3 regions of the Azospira sp. I09 genome follow, and region 3 is predicted to be linked to each of the others. Evidence: predicted binding sites of a transcription regulator. Region 3 holds the regulator's gene; each other region holds the start of a gene.
The links. Region 3 encodes FNR, which switches genes on or off when oxygen is low (the NO sensors DNR and NnrR bind a similar motif). Its sites were predicted from a motif close to TTGANCTAGNTCAA; they were not measured.

Region 1: a site for FNR is predicted at 1,319-1,332, ahead of AZSP09_RS15310 (hemerythrin domain-containing protein). Genes of this name have one in related genera too.
Region 2: a site for FNR is predicted at 1,193-1,206, ahead of nirJ (heme d1 biosynthesis radical SAM protein NirJ). Genes of this name have one in related genera too.

Annotation. Positions count from the first base shown of each region.
Region 1 covers NZ_AP021844.1:3,253,747-3,256,003, reverse strand. The annotation lists gene AZSP09_RS15325 (DEAD/DEAH box helicase) at 1-61, opposite strand, end outside; gene AZSP09_RS15320 (hypothetical protein) at 246-455, opposite strand; gene AZSP09_RS15315 (hypothetical protein) at 591-800, shown strand; gene AZSP09_RS15310 (hemerythrin domain-containing protein) at 853-1,263, opposite strand; gene AZSP09_RS15305 (HD-GYP domain-containing protein) at 1,426-2,257, shown strand, end outside.
Region 2 covers NZ_AP021844.1:236,223-238,479, reverse strand. The annotation lists gene nirJ (heme d1 biosynthesis radical SAM protein NirJ) at 1-1,136, opposite strand, end outside; gene AZSP09_RS01110 (tRNA pseudouridine(65) synthase TruC) at 1,349-2,095, shown strand; gene rnr (ribonuclease R) at 2,112-2,257, opposite strand, start outside.
Region 3 covers NZ_AP021844.1:3,554,292-3,556,548, reverse strand. The annotation lists gene hemN (oxygen-independent coproporphyrinogen III oxidase) at 1-452, opposite strand, end outside; gene fnr (fumarate/nitrate reduction transcriptional regulator Fnr) at 604-1,350, shown strand; gene AZSP09_RS16670 (hemerythrin domain-containing protein) at 1,446-2,024, opposite strand; gene AZSP09_RS16665 (SirB2 family protein) at 2,035-2,257, opposite strand, start outside.

The DNA.
Region 1 (2,257 bases), 300 kb from region 3:
GTGCCTGCAGAATGGGTTCGGAGAGGCCCAATTGGGCAAAGGTGTCGACAGAGGATGTCATGGAGCTTCCAGTAATGAGGTGGAGCCGCTCGAGGCAGCTCAGGTCAAGCGCAGGGAATCGCCAGCCAATTTGGGGTCATCATTGACCCGACCAAGCCCCGGAAAAGCCGAGGCGCCCACTTCCGCCGAACCCCGAAGACGGATGTCTCCGGCCCGACGGCCACAACCGCGAGGATCAAAGCGCCTTAACGCGCTTCCCGCTCTGCGGCATCAACCCGTTCCTGCCCCTGCCGACCCGCCTGTTCCAGCTGTCCCTGCAGCTTTTCCTGGGTCTCTTTGGCCTGCTGAACTTCCTGAGCCTTGGCGGCTCCGCCTGCTGCAGCCGTGGTGGCGGTGTCGGCCAGGCCACAGGCAGTCAGGGAAAGAAGAAGCGCGATGCAGACGATACGCAACATGGGGGCTTCCAACGGGAAGGGCGTACTGTACTCCTAAATATCGGAGATTACGAGCTTTTTCCCGGCAAACGCGGTGCCGGATGCCTATACTCGAAGTAGGGATTTCCCCCCGGCATGAACGCTAAGGAGAACGTCATGAGCTTCTTCGATGGCTCCATCGGCCGCTGCGAAGCGGTCCACGAAATGGTCCTGACCGATCAGACTCAACGGCAATGCGCCTTGGAGCACGGCTGCCCGCCGGGGAGGGAGTGTCCGCTGGATGGCTGCTTTGCCCAGGTTTCCGGTCTGGCAGAAAGCGACATGCCCGTGACCGGCGAAACAACGGCCAAACGCTTTCGCCACTGATGCTGACCAGTAGCCTCGTCCGCGGGGCTAGGTACGGGAGAGTTATGTTGGCTTAGGCCGCCAGCGGAACGGGAGCGTAACCGACGTTGCGCATATGCACGGCCAGGGCCGTATCCATGGTGGCGGCATGGGTGGTGAACCAGTCCACCAGTTCCGCCACGGCCTTGCGCCCGATGGAAATGTCGCCCCGGCTGACGAAGCGGCGGATGCTCTGCAGGGTCTGCAGGACTCGCCGATGCTCATCCATATGGCAGTGGATGGGAAGAAAGTTGGAGGCCTCCATCCAGCGGTCTTCCTGCTCGAAATGATCCACGGTGTGGGCCAGGAACTGGTCGAAGCCATCCAGGAACTGGTCATCGGCAATTTCGGCCAGGCGGTTGATCCACTCCACGAACTCCTTGTGGGTGTGATCCATGGGAGCGCAGCCCAGGTCGTACTGGGGCAGCCAGGGCATCAGAGGCATCACTTAATCCATATAAAACGTACGGTTATTATCCATTTTGAAGTGCACCGCCATTTTGATGCACATTAAAAATTGCGGATATGCCATAAGCCGCACTTTTCCCTGGTGGGCGCTGCTGCCTGGATTAAACTGATACCAACAAACAAGAGGGGGAGACAAAGCATGAGCAACGTCAAGACGCTGAACCCGCTGATCCCGGACCCGGAAATTTTCCAGGACTTCGTGGATGCCCTGGGGGACCACATCCCAGCCATCGAGCGAGACATCGGCCGGTTGAAGAATGCCCCGGAGGACCGGGCCGTACTGGCCGATCTCTTCCGCGCCGTACACACCATCAAGGGCGATGCCGCCCTGTGCAAGCTGGACCTGGCGGTGCGCATCGCCCATCCCATCGAATCCATCCTCTCCCGCCTGCGGGAAGGACAGCTGCAGTTCTCCGAGCTCATCGGCGAAGCCGTGCTGCTGGCCCTGGACCGCCTGGAGCTGGCCATCGACGCCATTGGCGCCGGTCGCTCGGTGGAAAATCTGCGCCTGGACAAGCTGATCCAGGGCCTCGACGCCCTGGGCGGCTGCCAGCCGGCCGAAGTGGACCAGTACAGTGCCGAACTGATCGAGGCGGTCACCGGCTTCCAGCCCATCGCCAGCATCGGTACTGCGCCGCGGCAGGCCCGGCCGGTTCTGCGCAGCAACGAACATCTGGCCAACGACCTGCGCTTCTTCCGCAGCCTGGCCCAACAGTTCGAGAACCGCTCCCCCCTCTTCAAGGGCCGCAGCGCCAGGCTGCTGAAACTGGCCCTGGACACCAATGCGGAAGCAGGCAAGCCGGTGGACCCGGTGCAGCTGGCAGCCGCGGTCTACATGCACGACCTTGGCATGATGTTCGTCCCCGAGTCGGTCTGGCTCAAGGTGGGGCGCATGACGGACGAGGAAAAGCAGCAACTGCGTCAGCACCCGCTGCAGGGGGCCGGCCTGCTGCAGCGCATGGAGGGCTGGG
Region 2 (2,257 bases), 450 kb from region 3:
ACGCCGATTTCTTCGTCGCTGAGATAGCAGGCCGGATCTTCGGCCCAGGGATTGCCGGTCAGCTGCTGGGCCCGCACCCGGGTGTTGCCGTTGCAGATGTTGAGGTAGGCGCAGGCGCCGCAGCGCCCCTCCACGGGCCGCGGGTGCTGCTTGAGGCCGGCCATGAGGGGGTCGGAGAGGTCGTTCCACAAGGTGGAGAAGGGCCGCTCCTTGACGTTGCCCAGGGTGTGGTGCCACCACATGGTGTCCGGATGCACATTGCCCAAGTTGTCGATGTTGGCCACATTGACGCCGCTGGCGTTGCCGCCCCACTGCTCCAGCTTGGCGCGGATGTGGGAAACCTTGTCCGGGAAGCGGCGGGCCACCCAGCGCAGCAGGTACACGCCGTCGGCATCGTTGTTGCCGGTGACGAATTCCTTGTGCAGACCCTTCTGCCGGTAGTCCCAGCAGGTGTCCAGAAGCAGGTCCATGGCCTGGCGGGTGGCCAGGTGATGGGTGTCGGTGGCCCGGTTCTTGTTGCCCCGGCCGGCGTAGTTGAGGTGGGAGAAGTAGAACTTGTCGATGCCCTCGGCCTCGATCAGCTTGAGCAGGCCGGGCAGGTCGTGGGCGTTGTCCTGGGTCATGGTGTAGCGCACGCCCACCTTGATGCCCCGCTCCTTGCACAGGCGGATGCCGGCCAGGGAGGCGTCGAAGGCCCCTTCCAGGCGGCGGAACCTGTCGTGGGTCTCCTTGATGCCGTCCAGGCTGACGCCCACGTAGTCGAAGCCGATGTCGGCGATGGCGTCGATATTGGCTTCGCTGATGAGGGTGCCGTTGGAGGAAAGGCCGACGTAGAAGCCCATGTCCTTGGCGCGGCGGGCGATGCCGAAGATGTCCGGCCGCAGCAGAGGCTCGCCGCCGGAAAGGATCAGCACCGGCACGCGGAAGGACTTGAGGTCGTCCATCACGGAGAACACCTGCTCGGTGTTCAGTTCGCCGGGAAAATCCTTGTCGGCGGAGATGGAGTAGCAGTGCTTGCAGGTGAGGTTGCAGCGGCGCACCAGGTTCCAGATCACCACCGGCCCGGGAGGATTGCGGCGGGGGCCGACGGTGCTGGGGGTCACCAGCTCGTCCATGAATTGGGAGATGCGGAACATTTTTTCTTCCCTGGAGATCGTGGCTGCCATTGAACGCGGGAAGAAATGGGGCGTCGTTGATACGCATCAAGACAGCTGCGGGATGGGCGCCAGGGCGGCCTTCGGCGGATGCGGGGAGGCCGGCGGGAGGCCGGCGGGAAGCCCTCGGGCAGCAATTCCTGCTAGGATGCCCCTCCCCTTTGCCACCACCGTTACCGAGGAAAACCGAGCGGATGCTGCCGATTATCTACCGCGACGAGCACCTGATCGCCATCCACAAGCCTCCGGGCCTGCTGGTGCACCGCTCCCTGGTGGACCGGCACGAGACCCGCTTCGCCGTGCAGCTGCTGCGGGACCAGATCGGCCAGTGGGTCTACCCGGCCCATCGCCTGGACCGGGGCACTTCCGGCGTGCTGCTGTTCGCCCTCAGCAGCGACATGGCCCGGGAACTGGGGCGCCAGTTCGAGGCCCAGACGGTGCACAAGACCTATGTGGCGGTGGTGCGCGGCCATCCGGAGGAAGCCGGCGTCATCGACCATGCCCTCAGCCGCCAGTTCGACGACGGGGAATGGCAGGGGGAGCGCATGAACCGGGAGCCCCAGGCCGCCCTCACCCGCTACCGGCGCCTGGCCACGGTGGAACTGCCGCTGGCGGTGGACCGCTATCCCAGCAGCCGCTACGCCCTGCTTGAACTGGAGCCGGCCACCGGCCGGCAGCACCAGCTGCGGCGCCATCTCAAGCACATCGCCCATCCCATCATCGGCGACGCCACCTACGGCAAGGGCAAGCACAACCGCTTCTTCGCCCAGCACTTCGCCTGCCCGCGCCTGCTGCTGGCCTGCCTGCGTCTGGAAGTGAGACACCCGGCCAGCGGCGCCCCCCTGCTGCTGGAAGCGCCCCTGGAGGGCGATTTCGCCCGGCTGGTGGCCGAGCTGGGCTGGGCCCAGGCCCTGCCGGCGGGACTCGCCGGCCAGACCTGAGACACGGCAACGGGGCCTAGCGCCCCTTGCGGCCGCCGTTGTTGGCGCCGCCCCTGCTGGCGGACTTGCTGCCGCCCTTCGCCCCGCCCTTGCCGCTCCGCTTGGGAGCGCCCGTCTTGGCAGCGGCCGGACTCTTGCCGCGATGACCGCCCTGACCCGGAC
Region 3 (2,257 bases):
GAAATCTCGGCCCCATCCACCAGCTTGAAATGGCGGTGGGTGAGGTCCATCAGCTGGTGCATTTCCTCATGGGAGAGGAAGGTGGGCGTGCCGCCGCCCCAGTGCAACTGGGAGACTTCCCGATCCCCATCCAGCAGGTACTCGGCCTGCAGGGCCATCTCCTTGCCCAGGTACTTGATGTACTTGGCGCTGCGGCCGTGATCCTTGGTGATGATCTTGTTACAGGCGCAGTAGTAGCAGATGGTGTTACAGAAGGGGATGTGGAAGTATAATGACAGCGGTCGGCTGATACCGCCGATGTTGCGTTTGCCCAACCACAGCTTCAGGGCCTCGGCATCGAAGGCTTCGACAAAACGGTCAGCCGTCGGATAGGACGTGTAGCGCGGTCCATTGACGTCGAAGCGGCGGATGATCTGGGGATCGAAAACCAGGTTGTTGGCGGTAAATGTCATTGAAAAACAGTCGTTGCAGAACCACACATTAGGTGCGGCTTATTATCGTGGTGCAGGAACTGGGGCACGTTGTCCTGGATCAAAGGCTTCCAAAGGGCCTTCCGGCGCAGGTTACCACCATCCGAACGCCCTTGGCCCAGCGAGGAACAGCATGCCGTTGAAGAAGACCAGCGCCCAAGAAATTACCCTGTCGGTCATCAAGACCGCCTGCTCGAACTGTAACCTGCAAGAACTGTGTCTTCCCTACGGTCTCAACGAGACCGAGATGTCCAAGCTGGACGAACTGGTCAGCACCCGCCGCAAGATCAAGCGCGGCGACCACCTGTACCGGGCCGGGGAGGCCTTCGAATCCATCTACGCCATCCGCGCCGGTTTCTTCAAGACCGACGTGCTGCTGGAAGACGGCCGCGACCAGGTCACCGGCTTCCAGATGGCCGGCGAGCTGCTGGGCCTGGACGGCATCAGCACCGAACACCATTCCTGTAACGCGGTGGCCCTGGAAGACAGCGAAGTCTGCATCATCCCCTTCCCCCGCCTGGAAGGCCTGTCCCGGGAGATCGTGGCCCTGCAGCACCACTTCCACAAGGTGATGAGCCGGGAGATCGTGCGCGACCACGGGGTCATGATGCTGCTCGGCACCATGCGGGCGGAAGAACGGCTGGCCGCCTTCCTCCTCAATCTCTCCCAGCGCTTCACCGCCCGGGGCTATTCCCACGCCGAGTTCTACCTGCGCATGACCCGGGAAGAAATCGGCAGCTACCTGGGCCTCAAGCTGGAAACCGTTTCCCGCGCCTTCTCCCGCTTCCAGGAAGAAGGTCTGATCGCCGTGCAGCAGAAGCACATCCGCATCCTGGACATCCCGGGCCTGAAAAAGCTGATGACCCACCAGTCGGCCTGATCCCGGGCAAGCATCAAACAAAAAAGCGGCTCCGCGGAGCCGCTTTTTTATTGCCCGGATTATTGCCCGGGCTTAGTCCAGGCGTGCCGGCAGTCCTACTGTTCCCCTTCCGGAAACACCGCCCCCCGCCGCGCCGCCATGCTGCGGCCGACGGCGGCCGCCTGCTCGGGGGACAGCAGGCGCCGCCCCAGGGACAGCAGCTCCCGGGTTTCCAGATCGATGTGTCCCAGATAAAGCTCGGCCAACCCTTCCACCATGGCCGCCGGCAGGGCCTCGCTGCATTCCCCCGGCTGGGCCGCGACGATGGCCTGCAGGCGGGCCAGCACCTCGTCCCGGGCCCGGTCCATGCGCCGGTGGTCGGCCAGGATGCGTTCGATGAGGGCCTCCACCTGGGCCGCCACCGCCGCTTCCCGGGCCACCGCCTGGCTCGCCCGCAGGGCAGGAAAGAGGTCATCCTCCTCGTCCGCATGGTGATGGGGAGCGGCCACTGAGAAATAGCGCAGCACGCCCTGGGCCGCCTCCCGGGCGGCCTGGTCGGCGCCGTGCCGGGGCAGGTGCTGCACCAGGCGACGCAGGGTCTCGATCTGGGCCTGGATGCGACCGTGGCAGGCATCCAGCATTTCCAGGGGTTCGTCGAAACTGGGGGCGGCGGCGCCCAACAGGCTGTGGCTCATGCAATTCCTTTCACAGACCGGCGAAGAAGCCGGCGGGATGACGCGTCAGGGCAACGGAAACGATATAGGCGAAACACGACAGGGCCATGACGAAAAAGATGCCCCGCACCGCCTTGCTGCGCCCCCGCTTGAGGGCCACGCTGCCGCAGCCGATGTAGGCCAGCAGGGCCAGCACCTTGGCCGTCAGCCAGCCCTGGACGACGGGATACTGGCCGGAGAGAAAGGCCAGGGCC